DNA from 3 places in the Janibacter sp. LM genome. Region 2 is predicted to be linked to each of the others. Evidence: predicted binding sites of a transcription regulator. Region 2 holds the regulator's gene; each other region holds the start of a gene.

Region 1 (6,864 bases), on a different contig from region 2:
CGCGGCCGCGGCGGGACGCCACCACGCCTCGATGCGGGCCTGCCCGTCGGGGCTGCCCATGGTCCGCCGCACCTCGTCGGCCTGCGCGAGCGTCGCACCGCTCGTCTCGGAGATGATCCGCAGCATCTGCTCGTGGAAGACGACCACGCCCTCGGTCTCGGCGAGCGCGCGCACGAGCCGGTCGTGGAGGAACTGCGGCCGGCTCCACCCGTGCCGGGCCTCGAGGAAGGGGCGGATCATGTCCGACTTCACCGGGCCGGGACGGAAGAGCGAGATGTCGATGATGAGGTCGTCGAAGACCGTGGGCGCGAGCTTGCCGATGAGTTCGCGCTGCCCCGGGCTCTCGATCTGGAAGCACCCGAGCGTGCGGGTCGTGCGGATCATCGCGAAGGTGGCCGGGTCGTCGAGCGGTACGTCCTCGCGGTCGTCGAGGCCGATCCGCTCCCCCGTGACCCGCTCGACCTCGCCGACGGCGTGCGCCATCGCCGACTGCATCCGGATGCCGAGGACGTCGAGCTTGAGCAGCCCGAGCGTCTCGACGTCGTCCTTGTCGAACTGGCTCATCGGGAAGCCCAGCCAGCTCGACTCCACGGGCGTGCGGTCGAGCAGGCCACCGTCGGACAGGACGACGCCGCACGGGTGCAGCGCGATGTGCCGCGGCAGTCCGTCGAGCCGCTCGACGAGGTCGAAGAGCGTCGAGAGCCGGCCCGCGTCGAGGCTGCGGGTGCGCAGCTCGGGCAGCTCGGCCATCGCCGAGCGCACGTCCTTGGCCCGGATGTGGGGGAAGGCCTTGGCGATCTCGTCGACCTCTGAAGGGGGGACCCCCAGGGCCGCGCCGACGTCCCGGATCGCGTGCCGCGCCTTGTACGTGTCCATCATCGACACGCACGTCACCCGGTCGCGCCCGAAGCGCTGCAGGATCAGCTCGTACATCTCGGTGCGCCGCGCGGACTCGACGTCGATGTCGATGTCGGGCAGCTCGGCCCGCAGCGGCGAGCAGAAGCGCTCCATGAGCAGGTCGTGCCGGATGGGGTCGATGGCGCTGATGCCGAGCAGGTGGTTGACGAGGCTGCCGGCGCCGGAGCCGCGGGCGGCGACCCGCACCCCGGCCCCGACGATGAGGTCGACGACCTCGGCGACGGTGAGGAAGTAGGTCGGGTACCCGAGGGCCGCGACGACGTCGAGCTCGTCGGCGAGCCGCTCCTCGACCTGCCGCAGCAGCGACGGCGACGCGTCCGGGTAGCGCGCGCCGATCGCCGCCCGGCAGCGCTGCGCGAGGACCGCCTGCGGGTCCTCGTCCGGCCGCAGCCCGAGCACGTGCGCCTCGGGCAGGTGCACGCGGCCGATGCCGATGTCCTTGCGCCCGTCCTGGGCGCAGGCCAGCGCCGTGGCGACCGTCGCGTCGAGCAGCGCCGCCGCCCGCTCGGCGGGGCTCGCGCAGGACCACCCGCCGGCGCCGCCCCCGAGGACCGTGGCCACCCGGTGGGCGGAGGCGGCCATCGTCGCGTCGTCGGCGAGGTGCCCGGCGGTCGTCACCCGGTCGAGGTGCCGGGTGTCGAGGACGACGAGCCGGCGGGTCGCGTCGAGGACGTCGGCGGTGCTCGCGTCCTGCGGGTGCAGGTGGCGCACGGCCGCGGTGAGCACGGCCGGGACGCCGCACGCGTCGGCGAGGCCGAGCAGGTGGGCGGCGTGGCCCGTCGAGGCGGGCGTGCCCGGCGGACCGCCGTGGTCGACGACCTCGATCGCGAGCGCACCGGCGGGCAGGGCCTGCTGCCAGGCCCGCAGGCGCTGCCGGGCGATGTCGGGCCGGCGGGCGAGCAGCGCGGCCCCGACGTCGGAGGTCGGCCCGAGGAGCACGAGCAGCGGGGCGGGCTCCTCGGGTCCGGGCGCGGTGGCGTGCCGCGTGATCATCGCCGGCGTGGCCACGGCCTCACCGCGCTCCCCCGTGAGGTGCACCTCGCTGACGAGCCGGCACAGCCGCGCCCACCCGACCCCGTGCGGCACGCCCGCCCCGGCCCCCCGGGCGAGGACGGTGACGCGAGGGTGCCGCGGGTCGACCTCGGCACCGCCGCGCACCGGGGTCCGGCCGCGGGCGGGGGCCCGGCCCCCTCCGTCGACGGCGAGGTCGACCCCGAGGACCGGCGCGATGCCCGCGGCCGTCGCGGCCCGCACGAAGCGCACCGCCCCGTAGAGGCCGTCGCGGTCGGTGAGGGCGAGGGCGGGCTGCCCGAGCTCGGCCGCCCGGGCCACGAGCGCCTCCGGTGGTGTCGTGCCGTGACGCAGGGAGAACCCCGACGCCACGTGCAGGTGGGCGAATCCCATCAGGCCCCACCCCCGGTGATCGCGACGAGGTCACCGGTGACGCGCACCGGCGGCAGCCCGAGCATCCCCGCGACGAGGTCGACGAACTCCTCCCCCTGGCGCAGCAGGTCGTCGGCCTGCCGGACCGACATCGGCCCGGACGCGCCGTGACCGGGGTGGGCGCCCCCTTCGGGCAGGACGGTCGCGAAGAAGTCCGCCCACTCGGTCAGCTCGGGCGCCACCCGCGGCAGCAGGCGCCACACGTCGACGGGACCGTCGCTGCCGGCGGTCCCGCCGCGCACGGACAGCACGGCCGCGGCGGCGCGGAGCACGGCGAGCCGGGTGCCGGCGCTGCGACCCGGGACGGAGCGGGCCATGTGCGCTGTGGCCAGGCTCTCGCCGGCCGCGGCGAGCAGGGCGACGGCGGCCATCACCCCCACCTCAGTCCTGCGTCCGCAGGAGCAGCCACCCGCCGGCGACGGACGCGCCGTCACCCGCTGCGCTGTCGACGCCCAGGTCGTAGACGCCGGGCGAGCTGCTCCGGCCGCGCTGGGCGCTCACCCGCCACACCTCCCGGGCGAGCGGCACCTGCGCCAGCGGCTGCCCACCGCTCGAGCGCCACCACGCGTGCCGCTCCTGCCAGTGGTCGACGACCTCGGTCACCCGGTACAGCCGCCCCCTCCACAGGAACTGCTCCGGCGAGGTCTCGCCCACCCGCACCTCGATGGTCTCCTCGACGCGCCTGACCATGACCACTCCTTCGTCCTCGAACACCTGTTCGAACAACGATAGACCGAGGTCCCGACAGCGCGTCAACCCCCGCCACGTAGGCTGGGTCCAGCCCTGTCCCCCTCGCCACTGGAGCACACGTGCCGCACCCGCTGGACCGGGATGACCTGCGCTCGCGGGTCCAGGACCGGATCGACGCCGAGCTGGACCGCTGGGAGAGCGAGCTCGCCGAGGTCGGCCCCGACGTCGTCGACCTCACCGCGCCCGTGCGCACCCTGCTGCGCGGCGGCAAGCGCCTGCGCGCCGGCTTCGCCTACTGGGGCTGGCGCGCCGCCGGGCAGGACGACCACGACGGCGCGGTCTCGCTCGCCGCCTCGATGGAGCTCTTCCAGGCCGCGGCGCTCATCCACGACGACGTCATGGACGACAGCGAGACCCGGCGCGGTCGGCCCGCGATGCACCGCGCGCTCGCCCGCTCCCACGCCGACCGCGCCTGGCACGGCGACCCGGACCGCTTCGGCGTGGCCGGCGCGATCCTCGCCGGCAACCTCTGCCTCGGCTGGTGCGACGACCTCTTCGCCGACTCCGGCCTGCCCCCGCAGGCCCTCACCGCCGCCCGTCCGGTCTTCGAGCGGATGCGCGGCCAGCTCATGGGCGGCCAGTTCCTCGACATCGTCACCTCGATGCGCCCCTGGCAGCGACTCGACGACGACGAGCGCGTCGCCGCCGCCCGGCAGGTCATCCGCTACAAGAGCGCCAAGTACTCCATCGAGCACCCCCTGCTCATCGGCGCCACCGCCGGCGGCGCGTCCGCGACCGACCTCGCGGCGCTCTCGCGCTACGGCCTGGCTCTCGGCGAGGCCTTCCAGCTGCGCGACGACGTCCTCGGCGTCTTCGGCGACCCGGACGTCACCGGCAAGCCGGCGGGCGACGACCTGCGCGAGGGCAAGCGCACCGTGCTCATCGCCCGGGCGCTCGCCGGGGCCGACGACGTCATGACGACCAGGATCGACCAGTGGCTCGGGGCACCCGACCTCACGGGCGACGAGGTCGGGGCCTTTCGCGAGCTGCTCGTCGACACCGGCGCGCTCGACGGCGTGGAGGCCGACATCACCGCCGGCGCCGACGCCGCCCGCGCGGCCCTCGCCGACGCGACCGGCGTCAGCGAGCCGGCCCGCACGGTCCTCGCCGACCTCGTCGACGTCACGACCGCCCGGGCCACCTGAGGCGCTAGAGCGCCTCCTCCATCGCCCGGCGCCGCACCTCGGTCTTGAAGCCGGCGCGGATCGCCTCGATCGGGGTCGTCCCGCCGGGCAGCGTCTCGTCGTGGGCGAACATCCACTCGACGATCTCGTCGTCGCTGAAGCGCCCGTCCGCGAGGACGGTGAAGGTCCCGGCGAGCTCCGGCAGCGGCCCGTCCTCGCCGATGAAGGCGGCCGGGACCGAGAGCACCTTGCGCTCGCCGCGACGCACGGCGACGAGCTGGCGCTCGTCGAGCCAGCGGCGCACCTCGGAGATGCGCACGCCGAGCTGCTCGGCGAGGTCGGGGAGGGTCAGCCAGGTGTCGGTGGAGGTCGTCTCGTTCACGTCGGCCAGTGTGTCACCGCCCGTGACGAAGGGGGACGCGCCCCGGTCTCGTCCGGCGCCCCGGGAAGATCTTCGGTACCGTCGAGACACCAAACACTTCCGCCACACCCGCCACACAGGTCACACACGCACCTGAACACCCCCCGACCCAGGAGTCATCGTGGTCCTTCCGCTGCTCGTCCCCGTCCCGGCCACCCCTGTGGCCCCGGCGATCGACCTGACCGCCGAGACCAGCACCCACTCCAGCGCCTCGTCCGCCGTCCACGGCCGCCACCACACGGTGCGTGACGGCGAGACCGCCTATGACATCGCCGCCCGCTACGGCGTCTCCGTCCGGGCGCTGCTCTCGCGCAACCACCTGTCCGCCGACGAGTTCATCCACCCGGGCCAGCGGCTCACGGTGCCCGGCCGCGGCTCGGGCGCGTCCTCCCCTTCGTCCTCGCGACCGCAGCGCTCCGGCTCGACCCGCGCCTACACCGTGCGCAGCGGCGACACGCTGAGCGGCATCGCCGCCCGCCACGGCATGGGCGTCGACCGGCTGCGCTCGCTCAACGACCTCGCCGAGGGGTTCATCCACCCCGGCCAGTCGCTGCGCGTCACCGGCACCGCCGCCAAGCCGGCGAAGCGGTCGGCGGGCCGTCCCACGAGCCGCCACACCGTGCGCTCCGGCGAGACCCTCTCCGGCATCGCCGTGCGCTACGACATGAGCCTCGCCCGCCTGGCCAAGCTCAACCGCGTCTCGACCGACGACTTCATCCACCCCGGCACCCGGCTGCTCGTCACCGGTACGGCCGCGCGGCCCGCGAGCCCGCAGCAGACCTCGGCCAACACCTTCGCCGGACGCACCTACCCCGACGAGATCGTCGCCGCGGCCGAGCGCAACCGCTCGACCCTGGCGGGGCGCTCCGTCCCGAGCCGCGAGGAGGTCCGTCGCAAGATCTCCCGGATCTCCCGCCAGCACGGCCTCGACCCCTCGATCGCGCTCGCGATCTCCTACCAGGAGTCCGGCTGGGACCAGCGGCAGGTCTCCGTCGCCAACGCCGTCGGCACGATGCAGGTCATCCCGAGCTCCGGCGACTGGGCCTCCCAGATGGCCGGGCGAGAGCTCGACCTGCTCGATACCGACGACAACATCACCGCCGGCGTGCTGCTGCTGAAGACCCTGACCCAGCAGGCCGGCTCGACCTCCGACGCCATCGCCGGCTACTACCAGGGCCTCGCCTCGGTGCAGCGCAACGGCATGTACAGCGACACCAAGCAGTACGTCGCCAACGTCAAGGCGCTCCGAAGCCGGATGTGACGGACGTTCGTCGGGGTCGAACCTAGACTTCGAGGATGACCACCGCATCCGCGCACCCCCTCGTCGGCGAGCTCGTCGACGGCAGGTACCGGGTGCTGCGGCACATCGCCGACGGCGGCATGGCGACGGTCCTGCTGGCCACCGACACCCGCCTCGACCGCGAGGTCGCCCTGAAGGTCATGCGGCGCGACCTCGCCGCGGACGAGACCTTCGTCTCCCGCTTCCGCCGCGAGGCGCGCTCGGCCGCCCGGCTCAGCCACCCCAACGTCGTCCCGGTCTTCGACCAGGGCGAGGACGGGGGGCGGGTCTTCCTCGCCATGGAGTACGTCGAGGGACGCACCGCCCGTGCCGTGCTCGACGAGGAGGGCGCGCTCACCCCGCGTGCCGCGCTCGACATCATCGAGGCCGTGCTCACCGGGCTCGCCGCCGCGCACGAGGCGGGCTACATCCACCGCGACGTCAAGCCCGAGAACATCCTGATCCCCGACCGGGGCCCGATCAAGGTCGCGGACTTCGGGCTCGCCCGCGCCGTCACCTCGCAGACGACCACCGCCGACGACGGCGTGCTCTTCGGCACCGTCGCCTACCTCTCCCCCGAGCAGGTCGAGCGGGGCATCGCCGACGCCCGCAGCGACGTCTACGCGGCCGGCCTGATCCTCTTCGAGCTGCTCACCGGGCAGCGCGCCGTCGCCGGCGAGTCGCCGATCCACGTCGCCTTCCAGCACGTGCACGGCTCCGTCCCCGCGCCCTCCGAGCGCGTGGCCGGGCTGCCGGAAGGGCTCGACGACCTCGTCGCGCTCGCGACCCACCGCGACCCCGACGAGCGACCCCGCGACGCGGGCGCCTACCTCGCCGAGGTGCAGCGCGTGCGCGCCGACCTCACCCCTGACGAGCTGGACCACCGCCGCGCACCGACGGAGCGCGCGTCCGCCGGCGCGGCCGCCACG
Region 2 (6,864 bases):
GCACCGGACTGGTCGGTGACCTCCACCTCTTCCTTGGCGGCCGGCTTGGCCTCCTTGGCCTCGGTGGTGGGGACGCCCTGGGAGTAGCTGTCGTCGTCGTAGCTCTCGTCGTCCGAGGACGGGGCCTCGTACGAGCCGGTCTCGAGCTGGCGGGCACGCTCCTCAGCGGTGTGGATCCCCATGAAGGACCGCGTGTCGAAGTCCAGGTAGTCCAGCGCGAGGCGACGGAAGACGTAGTCCATGATCGACTGCGCCATCCGCACGTCCGGGTCGTCCGTCATGCCGGCCGGCTCGAAGCGCAGGTTGGTGAACTTCTCGACGTAGGTCTCGAGCGGCACACCGTGCTGCAGCGCGATGGAGATCGCGATCGAGAAGGCGTCCATGAGACCGGCCAGGGTCGAGCCCTGCTTGCCGAACTTCAGGAAGATCTCGCCGAGCTCACCGTCGTCGTACGTGCCGGAGGTCAGGTAGCCCTCGGCCCCACCGACGGCGAAGCTCGTCGTCTGCGAGGTGCGGCGCTTGGGCAGGCGGCGACGCAGCGGGCGGTACTCGACGACCTTCTCCACCGGCGCGGCCGCAGCGGCGTCGGCCGAGGCCTTCGCGTCCTTGGCGGTGGAGCCACCGTCGGAGAGCGGCTGACCGACCTTGCAGTTGTCGCGGTAGACCGCGAGCGCCTTGAGGCCGAGCTTCCAGCCCTGCATGTAGACGTCCTCGATCTCCTCGACCGTGGCCGTCTCCGGCAGGTTGACCGTCTTGGAGATGGCACCCGAGAGGAAGGGCTGGACCGCAGCCATCATCCGCACGTGACCCATCGGGGCGATGGCGCGCGCACCCATGGCGGTGTCGAAGATCTCGTAGTGCTCGAGCTTGAGGCCGGGGGCGTCGATGACGTGACCCTTGTCGGCGATGAACTCGACGATCGCCTCGATGGTCTCCTCGGTGTAGCCGAGCTTCTTCAGCGCGCGCGGGATCGTCAGGTTGACGATCTGCATCGAGCCGCCGCCGACGAGCTTCTTGAACTTCACGAGCGAGAAGTCGGGCTCGATGCCGGTGGTGTCGCAGTCCATCATGAAGCCGATGGTCCCGGTCGGGGCGAGCACCGACGCCTGGGCGTTGCGGTAGCCGTTCTTCTCGCCGACCTTGACGACCGCGTCCCACGCCTTGGTGGCGTAGGCGTGGATGTCCTTGTCCATCGTGTGCAGCGTGCGGATCTGGTCGTTGGCCGCCTGGTGCTTGCGCATGACGCGCTTGTGGGCGTCCGCGTTACGGGCGTAGCCGTTGTACGGGCCGACGATCCCGGCGAGCTCCGCCGAGCGCTTGTAGGACGCACCGGTGAGCAGCGAGGTGATCGCGCCGGCGAGCGCACGGCCACCGTCGGAGTCGTAGCCGTGGCCGGTCGCCATGAGCAGCGCGCCGAGGTTGGCGTAGCCGATGCCCAGCTGGCGGTAGTCACGGGTCGTCTCGCCGATCGACTCGGTCGGGAAGTCCGCGAAGCAGATGGAGATGTCCATCGCGGTGATGACGAGCTCGGCGACCGCCTGGAAGCGGGCCGCGTCAAAGGTGTCGTCGTCCTTGAGGAACTTCAGCAGGTTGAGCGAGGCGAGGTTGCACGAGGAGTTGTCGAGCGACATGTACTCGCTGCACGGGTTGGAGGCGGTGATGCGACCGGTCTCGGGGTTGGTGTGCCAGTCGTTGATCGTGCCGTCGTACTGGATGCCCGGGTCGGCGCACTCCCACGCGGCCTGGGCGATCTTGCCCATGAGCTCGCGGGCGTCGACGGTCTCGATGACCGAGCCGTCCATGCGGGAGGTCAGACCGAAGTCCGTGCCCTCCTCGACGGCGCGCATGAACTCGTCGGTGACGCGCACCGAGTTGTTGGCGTTCTGGTACTGCACGGAGGTGATGTCGGCACCGCCGAGGTCCATGTCGAAGCCGGCGTCGCGCAGCGCGCGGATCTTGTGCTCCTCGCGCGCCTTGGTCTCGACGAACTCCTCGATGTCCGGGTGGTCGACGTCCAGCACGACCATCTTCGCCGCGCGACGGGTGGCGCCACCGGACTTGATGGTGCCCGCGGAGGCGTCGGCCCCGCGCATGAAGGAGACCGGGCCGGAGGCGGTGCCGCCGGAGGAGAGCAGCTCCTTGGAGGAGCGGATGCGGGAGAGGTTCAGGCCGGCACCGGAGCCGCCCTTGAAGATGAAGCCCTCCTCCTTGTACCAGTTGAGGATCGAGTCCATCGAGTCGTCGACCGAGAGAATGAAGCAGGCACTGACCTGCTGCGGGCTCTTGGTGCCGACGTTGAACCACACGGGCGAGTTGAAGCTGAAGATCTGGTGCAGGAGCGCGTAGGTCAGCTCGTGCTCGAAGACCTCCGCGTCGGCGTCGGTCGCGAAGTAACCGTGGTCCTTGCCCGCCTTGACGTAGGTGAGCACGACCCGGTCGATGAGCTGCTTGAGCCCGGCCTCACGCTCGGGCGAGCCGACGGCGCCGCGGAAGTACTTCGTCGTGACGATCGTGGAGGCGTTCACCGACCAGAAGTCGGGGAACTCGACCCCGCGCTGCTCGAAGATCGTCTCGCCGGTCTTCCAGTTCTGCTGGACGACGTCGCGCTTCTCCCACGTGACCTCGTCATAGGGGTGGACGCCCTCGGTCGTGTGGATGCGGTTGATCGTCAGGCCCTTGGTGCGGGACCCGCGACGGGCGCTGGGCTTGCCGGCGGTCTCGGTCATGCTCTCTCTCCTGGTCCGTGTGGTGACGGCTGTGCTGCTCGGGTGGTGCGAGTGGGTTCGTGCTGGGTCAGGTGGCCGCGGTGTGCTCGCGGCGAAGGGCGGTGATGGCCGCCTCGAAGTCGTCCAGGGAGTCGAAGGACTGGTAGACGGACGCAAAACGTAGGTAGGCGACCTCGTCGAGCTCGCGCAGCGGCGGGAGGATCGCCATGCCCACCTCGTGCGCGTCGATCTCGGCGCTGCCCTGCGCCCGGATGCTCTCCTCGACGCGCTGGGCGAGGAGGGCGAGCTGGTCCTCGGTGACCGGTCGGCCCTGGCAGGCCTTGCGGACACCGGCCAGGACCTTGGCCCGGCTGAAGGGCTCGGCCGCACCAGACCGCTTGGTCACCGTGAGGCTCGCGCTCTCGAGGGTGGTGAAGCGGCGGCTGCACTCCGGGCACTGGCGGCGACGCCGGATGGCGCTGCCGTCGTCCGTGGTGCGGCTGTCGATGACGCGGGAGTCGGTGTGGCGGCAGAACGGGCAGTGCACGTCGGACTCCCTTCGTCGTGGCCGAAAGAACGGCTGGTCTGTGGATGGTGCGGTGGATGGCGTGGGGACGAACCCCGGATTTCTGTGGAGAACCGACCTCATCCTGTGCACTAGATGTGGACGAATGACAACGGTGTAACCACTAGATGTAGTGACCATTAGACGCCCCCGGAGCGCGTGACGCAAGTCCTGATCCACACCCGTCGACGAACGGCACGAGGGCCACCTCCACGTGCTGCGGAGGTGGCCCTCGGCCGGCCCGGACCCGGGTCGATGGGTCCGGGAGATCAGGTGCGACTCAGGGGGTCGGGATGGTCAGCGTCTGCCCCGCGTGCACGTACGAGGTCGACAGCCCGTTGGCCACCTGGAGGCGGGCGACGCCCTGCTGGACCGGCAGCTCGGGCAGCTCTGCGGCGGCGATCTGACCGAGGGTCTGCCCCGACCGGACGGTGACCTGCTCGGGCTGGGTCGCGGGCCCACCGAAGGCCATCGCGGCACCGGCGACGCTCGCGACCAGGAGCATCGAGGTCGTGACGGCCAGCCGACCGCGGCGGGTCATGCGCAGCCGGGTGGCGGGGTGGGCGAGGGCTGCATCGCCCGTCGGCACCGAGACGAGATGACGCGAGCGCGCCGGGCGCGCGCCGCGAAGGGGGGCGGGGGCGGCGGTGAGAGCGGTCATGCGGTCCTCCTGGCGGTGGCGGTTCTCTCGAACCGGTGTTCGATAGAACGTCTGTACGATGTCTAGCACGGGTGTTCGAAGAAAATCAAGGACACGCTCGAACAGATGTTTGAAATACCTGTTCGATCGGCCTACTGTCGTCGACACGGAGTAGTTGACCAGCGACCACCGACAACGGTGCCTCGCGGACACGGACGAAGGGTCGATCGATGAGCGGACAGGGCGAGGACACGGGCGAGGGCAACATCCACCAGCTCCCCGAGCGCGACACCGGGGACGGGTTGACCGCGCGGCAGCGCAAGGTCCTCGAGGTCATCCGCAATGCCGTCGCGACCCGCGGCTACCCGCCGAGCCTGCGCGAGATCGGCGAGCTCGTCGGCCTCACCTCCCCCAGCTCCGTCGCCCACCAGCTCTCCTCCCTCGAGCGCAAGGGCTACCTGCGCCGCGACCCCAACCGCCCGCGGGCCATCGAGGTCATCTCCCCCGACGGCCACGACGCCCCGGCGGGCGAGGTCACCGACCTGGCCTCCATGCGGGGCGGCGCCGACCACGGCGATGCCGTCGTCGACCCGACCGGCTCCGGCGACGCGCGTCCCGAGGCCAGCTACGTCCCCGTCCTCGGCCAGATCGCCGCCGGTGTCCCGATCACCGCCGAGGAGGTCGTCGACGACGTCTTCCCCCTGCCCAAGCAGATCGTCGGCGAGGGCTCCCTGTTCCTGCTCAAGGTCGTCGGCGACTCGATGATCGACGCCGCCATCTGCGACGGCGACTGGGTCGTCGTGCGTCAGCAGCCGCAGGCGGACAACGGCGACATCGTCGCGGCCATGCTCGACAACGAAGCGACGGTCAAGACCTTCAAGCGCAAGGACGGCCACGTGTGGCTGCTCCCCCACAACCCCGCCTTCGACCCGATCGACGGCGACCACGCGACGATCCTCGGCAAGGTCACCGCGGTGCTGCGCCGCCTGTGACCGACAGCTCGAGGACCGCGTCGACGAGGGAGCGAAGGGAGTCCCGCAGCTCCCCGTCCACGCGGTGGTCGACGAGGTCGTCCCCCCGCGTGGGTCCGCGGGTGATCAGCGAGACCGGGATCCCGCGCTTGGCCGCGTGCCGCACGAACCGCAGCCCCGACATCACCTGCAGCGAGCTGCCCAGCACGAGCAGGCTCGGCGCGGCGTCGACGAGGTCGTAGCAGCGCTGCACGAGCGGCTTGGCGACCGATCCGCCGAAGAAGACGACGTCGGGCTTGAGCGTGTCGGCGCCGCACTCCTCGCAGCACGGGGCGATGAAACGGCCGACGTCGACCGACTCCAGCCGCACGTCGCCGTCGGGTCGGATCTCGTCGCTGTCGGCGTCGAAGCCGGGGTTGGCGGCGGCCATCCGCGCATCGAGGACCTGCCGGTCCACCCGTGTGCCGCAGGTCAGGCAGACCGCTTCGACGAGGTTGCCGTGCAGCTCGACGACGTCGCGGGTGTCGGCCGCCTGGTGCAGGCCGTCGACGTTCTGCGTGATGACGGGGCCGGCCGCCCCGATCTGCTGCAGCCGGGTGACCAGGTGGTGGGCGTCGTTGGGGCGCGCCGCGTGGAACCGCCGCCAGCCGACATAGCTGCGGGCCCAGTACCGCTGGCGCGCCTCGCTGCTCCCGACGAACTCGGAGTAGTGCATGGGCGACACCCGCCGCGTGCCGTCCGGCCCGCGGTAGTCCGGGATGCCGGAGTCGGTCGACATGCCGGCGCCGGTGAGCACGAGGGCCGGACCGGCCGACAGCACCCGGGCGATGTCCTCGATCACCGCACCAGTATGAGGTGCTCGGCGCCCTCGGGTGAGCGGGAGCGGCACCGGCCGAGCCGGACGACCTACCATGGCCCCATGATCGACGCCGCCGGGCTCCGCGTGATGCGGGCCATCGCCGAGGAGGGCAGCTTCACCGCCGCCGCCCTCGCTCTCGGCTACTCGCAGCCGGCGGTCTCCCAGATGGTCAAGCGCCTCGAGCAACGGACCGGGACCGTCCTCGTGGAGAAGGTCGGCCGCTCCGTGCGGCTCACCGAGGCCGGTGCGGTGCTCGCGCGCCACGCGACGCCGGTCCTCGCGGCGCTCGACGCCGCCGAGGAGGAGGTCGCCGCGATCGCCGGGCTGCGCTCCGGCCGGGTGCGGCTCATGGCCTTCCCCTCGTCGTCGGTCACCCTCGTCCCCCGCGCGCTGGCCGCGGTGCGGGCCGAGCACCCGGACCTGTCGGTGCAGTTCGCCGAGGCCGAGCCGCCCGAGTCGATCGCCGCGCTGCGCGCCGGCGACGTCGACCTCGCGGTGGCCTTCAGCTACGAGGGCAGCGACCTGGCCCGGGGCGAGGACCCCGAGGGCTTCGTCGTGCACCCCCTCATCGACGAGGAGGTCCGGGTCGCTCTCCCCCGCGACCACCCGCTGGCCGTGAAGGAGACGGTCTCGATGACCGATCTCACCGATGAGGACTGGATCGCCGGCTGCGCGCGCTGCCGGGGCCACCTGCTGAAGATCGCGCACGACGCGGGGTTCGCGCCCAAGGTGGCCTTCGAGACCGAGGACTACGTCGCTGTCCAGGGCTTCGTCGCCGCGGGTCTGGGTGTCGCGCTCATCCCCGACCTCATCCGCGCGGCGACGTCCAACGACGACGTCGTCATCCGCCCGCTCGACCCGAAGAGCCGACGCCGGATCCACGTCGTGACGACCGAGGACCTGCTGAAGGTCCCCGCGGTCGCGACGACCCTCGAGGCGCTCGTCGCCTCGGCCGCCGCGGCCACGCCCTCGGCCGTCAGCTGACCGGCACCGCCCACTCCCGCCAGTCGGTGAGCAGCGCCTCCGGCCGGTCGGAGGCCATGATCACCACCCCCGGGTAGTCCTGGAGGATCCCCCGCAGCATCTCCCGGCCCTGCGGACCCAGGTCGTCGTCGACGTGCTCG
Region 3 (6,864 bases), on a different contig from region 2:
GAGCAGGACGGTGCCCTCCCCGTCCACGTGCAGCCCGCCCCCTTCGTTCACGATCGACGAAGGGAGGTGGTGCGCGCCCGCGGCGTCGGCCACCTGTGCGGCGATCCGGGCGTCGAGGTCCCACGTCGCCCAGTCCTGCCCGCCCCACCCGTTGAAGACCCAGTCCACGCCACCGAGCTCGCCGTCGGGGGAGAGGACGAAGCTCGGCCCGATGTCGCGCATCCACGCGTCGTCGAGGTCGGCGATGACGATGTCGATGGGGTGCGCGGTGTCGTTGCGCAGGTACTCGCGGCACAGGTGGATGTCGCTCGGCGACACGACCATCGTCACCGGCTCGAAGCCGGCCACCGCCCGCGCGACCGCGGCCCACGTCCGCCGGGCGCGCTCCACCTCGTCGGGGGTGTCGCCCAGGGTGTAGCCGTTGCTCGGCCACGCCATCCACGTGCGCTCGTGCTCGGTCCACTCGGCGGGCATCCGCCACGGGATCGTCTCGCCCATCGGGCGACCTCCTTGGTCGTCGTGGCTGCAGTATGCCGCCCCGCACCGACGGCCGCCGGACACACCTACACTCGCCGGGTGCGCCTGAGTCACTTCTGGACCCTCATGGAGGACGAGTTCGGGGAGGGGTATGCCCACACCCTCGCCCGCGGGCACGTCGTCCAGGCGCTCGGTGACCGCACGGTCGAGCGCGCGCTCGCCGACGGTGAGCCGCCCCGCCGGGTGTGGGAGAGCCTGTGCGAGGACCTGTCCATCCCGCCCCACCGCCGCCTCGGGCTCGACCGGGAGCCGATGGAGGTCCCGCCGGAGATCGCGAACGAGAGGCCGGAGTGAGCGTGCTGCTGAGCGCGCGCGGCCTGACCAAGACCTTCGGTGACTTCACGGCCGTCGACGGCATCGACATCGAGGTGCGGCGGGGGGAGTCCTTCGGGTTCCTCGGTCCCAACGGCGCCGGCAAGTCCTCGACGATGAAGATGGTCGCCGCCACCTCTCCGCCGAGCGCCGGCGAGCTGCGCATCCTCGGCCTCGACCCGGTGACCGACGGCGCCGCGATCCGGGCCCGCCTGGGCAACTGCCCGCAGCAGGACAACCTCGACGAGGAGATCACCGTCGAGGAGAACCTCTACGTCTACGGGCGCTACTTCGGGTTGCCGCGCCGGGTGATCCGCGAGCGGATCGACGAGCTGCTCGACTTCGCCCAGCTCACCGAGCGGCGCAAGGACAAGGTCGAGCCCCTGTCGGGTGGCATGAAGCGACGCCTGACCATCGCCCGCTCGCTCATCAACGAGCCGGAGATCCTGCTCCTCGACGAGCCGACGACCGGTCTGGACCCCCAGGCGCGGCACGTCCTGTGGGACAAGCTCTTCCGGCTCAAGCGCCAGGGCGTCACGCTCATCATCACGACGCACTACATGGACGAGGCCGAGCAGCTGTGCGACCGGCTCGTCGTCATGGACCGCGGTCGCATCGTCGCCGAGGGCTCTCCGCGCTCGCTCATCGGGTCCTACTCGACGCGCGAGGTGCTCGAGCTGCGCCTGCCGCTGGACGAGCAGGCGGACCACGCCGACGCGGCGCACCTCGTCGAGGGCGTCGGCGAGCGCGTCGAGGCACTGCCGGACCGCCTCCTCGTCTACACCGACCACGGTGACGCGGCCCTCGAGGCCGTCCACGACCGCGGCCTGCAGCCGCTCAGCGCGATCGTGCGCCGCTCCACGCTCGAGGACGTCTTCCTCCACCTCACCGGCCGCACCCTCGTCGACTGATGCTCGGCCGCGTCGGCGCCGTCGCGGGGTACTTCCTCGTCGTCTACCGGCGCACCTGGATGGGCTCGCTCTTCTCGCGCTTCGTCTCGCCGCTGCTCTTCCTGCTCGCGATCGGGCTCGGCCTCGGATCCCTCGTGGACGCGTCGTCCGGGGGAGTGGACGGCGTCTCCTACCTGCTCTTCGTCGCGCCGGGCATGGTCGCGGTGCAGGCGATGATGACGGCGGTCGGTGAGTCGACCTACCCCGTCTACGGGCTCTTCACGTGGAACCGCATGTACCACTCGATGCTCGCCACGCCCCTCACGGTGAGCGACCTGCTCCTCGGGCACCTGACGGTCATCGCCGTGCAGGGTGGCCTCGCTGCGGCGGCCTTCGTCCTCGTCGCCTCGTTCTTCGGCAGCTTCGCGTCCTGGTGGGTCCTGCTCGCGGTGCCCATCGGGGTCCTCGTGACCCTCGCCTTCGCCGTCCCGCTCTTCGGCTTCACCGCCCGGGCGAAGGGGGACTCCTCCTTCAACATCGTCTACCGCCTCGTCATCACCCCGCTCATGCTCTTCTCGGGCGTCTTCTTCCCGGTCGACCGCCTCCCCTTCGTCCTCGAGATCCTGGCCTGGGCTACCCCGCTGTGGCACGGGGTCGAGCTGGTGCGCTCGTCCGCCCACGGGAGCTTCGCCCCCTTCGACCTCGTGCACCTGCTCGTGCTGCTCGCCTTCGTCGCCCTCGGGTGGGTCTACGCCCGGTCCGGCATGACCCGGCGGTTGGTGACATGACGACCGGTGTCCTCACGCCCGGCCTGGCCATGTGGCGCGCCGTCGTGGAGCGCAACGTCGTGACCTTCCGACGGCAGTGGATCGCCTTCGTCACCGGTTTCGCCGAGCCGGTCTTCTACCTCTTCTCGCTCGGCATCGGCGTCGGGTCGCTCGTCCCCTTCGTCATGACCGACGGCGGGACACAGGTCTCCTACGCGGCCTTCGTCGCCCCGGCGATGCTCGCCAGCTCGGCGATGAACGGCGCGGTCATGGACTCGACCTTCAACGTCTTCTTCAAGCTCAGGTACGCGCGGATCTACGACGCGATGCTCGCGACCCCTCTCGGGCCGCGGGACATCGCCGTCGGGGAGGTCGTCTGGAGCCTCGTCCGCGGCGGGGTCTACGCACTCGTCTTCTACCTCGTGGCGCTCGCGGTGGGCGTCGTCGAGTCCTGGTGGTCGGTGCTCGCGGTGCCGGCGGCGGTCTTCATCGGCCTCGCGTTCTCCGCGGTCGGCATGTACGCGACGACCTTCATGCGCTCCTGGGTCGACTTCGACTGGGTCATGCTCGTCATCCAGCCGCTCTTCCTGCTCTCGGCGACCTTCTTCCCGCTCGCGACCTACCCGGGCTGGGCGCAGCCGGTCGTCATGGCTACCCCGCTCTACCACGGCGTCGCGCTCGAGCGCGGCCTCATGCTCGGCGAGGTGGGGTGGGGCCTGCTCTGGCACGTCGCCTACCTGCTCGTGCTGGGCGTGGTCGGCATCTGGGCCACCTCCCACCGCATCGAGACCCTCCTGCGCGCCTAGGAGCGAAGGGGGTCACGCCAGACCGAGCTCCGCGGCCTCCTCCCACAGCTCCTCGCGCACGCGGGGGTGGGCGGCCTGCTCGATGAGCGCCCGGGCCTGGTCCCGCTCGGAGTGGCCGAAGAGCGGGGCGGTGCCCTGCTCGGTGACGATCGCGGTGGCCTGGAAGGAGGTCACCGGCTCGTCGACGAGCGGCACGATCGTGCTGACGTCGGCGCGTGGGTGCCACGAGCGCAGCGCGAGGAAGGCCTGCCCGCCGGGGGAGTGCAGCGCGCCGACGATGAAGTCGGTCTGCCCGCCGAAGCCGCTGTGGATGCGGGCGCCGAGCCGGGAGGCGTTGGCCTGCCCGAAGAGGTCGACCTGCAGCGCCGTGTTGATCGAGGTCATCGAGCGCTGCCGCGCGATGAGCCCAGGGTCGTTGGTGCGCTCGGTGCGGGCCATCTGCACCCGCGGGTTGCCATCGACCCAGGCGTAGAGCTCGGGGGAGCCGAAGAGGAAGGACGTGGTGAGGGGATGGTCCGGGTCGAGCGCTCCGGCCGCGTCGAGGGCCAGGACGCCGTCGGAGAACATCTCCGTCCACAGCCGCAGCTCGCGGTGCTCGGTGAGCGCGGCGAGCGCCGCGTCGGGGACGGCCCCGATGCCCATCTGCAGGGTTGCGCCGTCGGGGACCATCGCGGCGACGCGGCGGCCGATGGCGCTCGTCTCCTCCCCGAGGGGCGCGTGGGCGGCGGGCGAAGGGAGCGGCTCGCTCACCTCGACCGCGAGGTCGACGTGGTCGAGCGGGACGCGCGCGTCACCGTGGGTGTAGGGCATGCGGTCGTTGACCATCGCGACGACGAGGCCGCCGCGCTCGCGGCAGGCCTCGACGGCGCCGGGCAGGAGGTTGACCTCGAGGCCGAGGGAGAGGTGCCCCTCGCGCGGGGGAGCGCAGTGCACGAGGACGCAGTCGACAGGGAGCCGGTCGCGGTAGAGGACCGGGACGAGGGAGAGGCGGCTCGGCACGTACCGCAGCCCGGCGCGGCGCCGCTGCCCGGGCCCGACGAAGCTCGTCTCGAGCGTCACGCCCGCGCGGTCGGGGAGGCCGGCCGGGCCGTTGAGCATGTTGAGCGTGTAGGTCTCGAGGGTCGCGTCGAGCAGGTGCACGAGCGCCCACGGGACGCTGTGGTTGCCGGAGACGACGACCCGCGGGTCGTCGGGCAGGGCGGTCAGGGCGCGGGCGAGGGCCTCGGGGGTGACGGTCTGCACGTCCTCATCCTGTCGTGACGGCGTGTCGGCGCGCCACCTCCCACCCTCGAACACCTGTACGGGTAACGTCGTCCACAGGTGCCCATCCGGCAGCCGCGGTGTCCACAGCCCCACGGCAGCTGCGGACGGTTGTCGGTGGTGGCTCCTAGCGTCTGACCAGACAGCACGAGACGTCCGACTGTGTGGGAACTGGTCGCCGGTGGACGCGCCCGACACGATGACAAGGAAGGTGTGGCATGGCTGAGGTCACCGCCATCGACAGCAAGCTCCACGAGCAGAAGCTCAAGTCCCTCGACAACGTCATGGGGCAGATCGAGAAGGCCCACGGCAAGGGCGCGGTGATGCGCCTGGGCGACGACGTGCGCCCCCCGATCGCGGTCATCCCGACCGGCGCGATCGCCCTGGACGTCGCCCTCGGCATCGGCGGCCTGCCCCGTGGCCGAGTCGTCGAGATCTACGGCCCGGAGTCCTCCGGAAAGACGACGGTCGCCCTGCACGCGGTCGCCAACGCGCAGCGAGCCGGGGGCATCGCGGCGTTCATCGACGCCGAGCACGCCCTCGACCCCGAGTACGCCAAGAAGCTGGGTGTCGACACCGACGCCCTCCTCGTCAGCCAGCCGGACACCGGTGAGCAGGCGCTCGAGATCGCCGACATGCTCATCCGCTCCGGCGCGCTCGACGTCATCGTCATCGACTCCGTCGCGGCGCTCGTGCCCCGCGCCGAGATCGAGGGCGAGATGGGTGACAGCCACGTCGGTCTGCAGGCCCGTCTCATGAGCCAGGCGCTGCGCAAGATCACCGGCGCGCTCAACACCTCCGGCACGACCGCGATCTTCATCAACCAGCTCCGCGAGAAGATCGGCGTCATGTTCGGCTCGCCCGAGACCACCACGGGTGGCAAGGCGCTGAAGTTCTACGCCTCCGTCCGCCTGGACGTGCGCCGCATCGAGACCCTCAAGGACGGCACCGACCCGGTCGGCAACCGCACCCGGGTCAAGGTCGTGAAGAACAAGGTCTCCCCGCCCTTCAAGCAGGCGGAGTTCGACATCCTCTACGGCCAGGGCATCTCCCGCGAGGGCGGCCTGATCGACATGGGCGTCGAGCACGGCTTCGTCCGCAAGGCCGGAGCCTGGTACACGTACGAGGGCGACCAGCTGGGTCAGGGCAAGGAAAATGCCCGCAAGTTCCTCAAGGACAACCCGCAGCTCGGCGAGGAGATCGAGGCCAAGATCAAGACCAAGCTCGGCATCGGGGTCGTTCCCGTCGAGGAGGCCGACGAGCCGGCCGAGGTCCCGGTCGACTTCTGAGCCGCGACATGAGCACTGACGAGGGAGCCGCCGCGCGCACGCTCGAGGGCCTGCGTGCGGCGGTCTCCGCCGTCGAGCGCGGTGCCGCCCCGCCGCCGGACCCCGCGGGCCGGGAGAGCGACTCCGACGCCGACCCGTACGCGGTGGCCCGCGCCGTCGTCCTGCGCCTGCTGACCGGTTCGCCCAAGTCGCGCGCCGAGCTGGAGAAGGCCTTGCGCCGCAAGGGCTGCCCCGACGACGTCGCGGCGGATGTGCTCGATCGCTTCGAGCAGGTGGGCCTCGTCGACGACGAGGCCTACGCCCAGGCCTTCGTGCGCTCCAAGCAGGCCGGTCGCGGTCTGGCGAAGCGCGCGCTCTCCCACGAGCTGCGCAGGAAGGGGGTCGACGACGAGCTCGCCCAGGCGGTGCTCGACGAGGTCGACCCGGAGGACGAGCGGGCCCGCGCCCATGAGCTCGTCGCGAAGAAGCTGCGCTCCATGCACGGCCTGGACCGCACCGTGCAGGCTCGGCGCCTCGCCGGGATGCTCGCCCGCAAGGGCTACGGCAGCGAGGTCGCGCGCCTGGTCATCAACGAGGCGCTCGACGCGCAGCCGGAGCACCAGCGCGACTAGTTCCGCCGGGCGGCCGGCTCATCCACTCGACGAGCAGGTCCGGGTTCGACCCGGCGCCCGGGCCGGGGCCGGGGCCGTCGGCCGCGACGCCGTCGCGGGCCCCGAGGCGGTCGGGGTCGCTCTTGTGCGCCGAGACCTTGAACTTCCCGGTCACCCGGCGCACGGGGATGCGGATGCCGACGGCGTGGGCCAGCATCTCGTCCACGTACGCGGGTGGTGCCATGCCCGCCCGCCCACCGCGGGTCGTCGTGCACCTCCAGCGGACCCCAGGCGTGGACGGCGACGTAGTTCCACGTCGGCACGGTGCGGTGGTGCTCGGCCTTGCTCGGGTACCAGGTGGGGGAGATGTAGTGGTCCGTGGCCCGGAAGACGGCGAGGGACTCCCCTTCGTG

Evidence for each region. Region 2 encodes LexA, which represses DNA repair genes until DNA is damaged. Its sites were predicted from a motif close to TCGAACANNTGTTCGA; they were not measured.
Region 1: the regulator LexA is predicted to act here: its motif matches at 3,068-3,083, upstream of ABC138_RS04170 (DUF6504 family protein).
Region 3: the regulator LexA is predicted to act here: its motif matches at 4,601-4,616, upstream of recA (recombinase RecA).

What each region holds. Positions count from the first base shown of each region.
Region 1 is NZ_JBDIVG010000006.1:73,144-80,007, reverse strand. It holds gene dnaE (DNA polymerase III subunit alpha) at 1-2,322, opposite strand, end outside; gene ABC138_RS04175 (SAV_6107 family HEPN domain-containing protein) at 2,322-2,732, opposite strand; gene ABC138_RS04170 (DUF6504 family protein) at 2,743-3,051, opposite strand; gene ABC138_RS04165 (polyprenyl synthetase family protein) at 3,171-4,256, shown strand; gene ABC138_RS04160 (Rv2175c family DNA-binding protein) at 4,261-4,617, opposite strand; gene ABC138_RS04155 (LysM peptidoglycan-binding domain-containing protein) at 4,778-5,917, shown strand; gene pknB (Stk1 family PASTA domain-containing Ser/Thr kinase) at 5,953-6,864, shown strand, end outside.
Region 2 is NZ_JBDIVG010000001.1:282,977-289,840, reverse strand. It holds gene ABC138_RS01355 (vitamin B12-dependent ribonucleotide reductase) at 1-2,726, opposite strand, end outside; gene nrdR (transcriptional regulator NrdR) at 2,794-3,252, opposite strand; gene ABC138_RS01345 (LysM peptidoglycan-binding domain-containing protein) at 3,551-3,931, opposite strand; gene lexA (transcriptional repressor LexA) at 4,141-4,902, shown strand; gene ABC138_RS01335 (Sir2 family NAD-dependent protein deacetylase) at 4,877-5,722, opposite strand; gene ABC138_RS01330 (LysR family transcriptional regulator) at 5,801-6,724, shown strand; gene ABC138_RS01325 (ABC transporter ATP-binding protein) at 6,717-6,864, opposite strand, start outside.
Region 3 is NZ_JBDIVG010000018.1:47,633-54,496, reverse strand. It holds gene ABC138_RS10860 (agmatine deiminase family protein) at 1-498, opposite strand, end outside; gene ABC138_RS10855 (DUF3046 domain-containing protein) at 577-831, shown strand; gene ABC138_RS10850 (ABC transporter ATP-binding protein) at 828-1,760, shown strand; gene ABC138_RS10845 (ABC transporter permease) at 1,760-2,527, shown strand; gene ABC138_RS10840 (ABC transporter permease) at 2,524-3,312, shown strand; gene ABC138_RS10835 (acetyl-CoA hydrolase/transferase C-terminal domain-containing protein) at 3,325-4,554, opposite strand; gene recA (recombinase RecA) at 4,791-5,861, shown strand; gene ABC138_RS10825 (regulatory protein RecX) at 5,870-6,472, shown strand; gene ABC138_RS10820 (hypothetical protein) at 6,429-6,695, opposite strand; partial or broken gene ABC138_RS10815 (FMN-binding negative transcriptional regulator) at 6,754-6,864, opposite strand, start outside.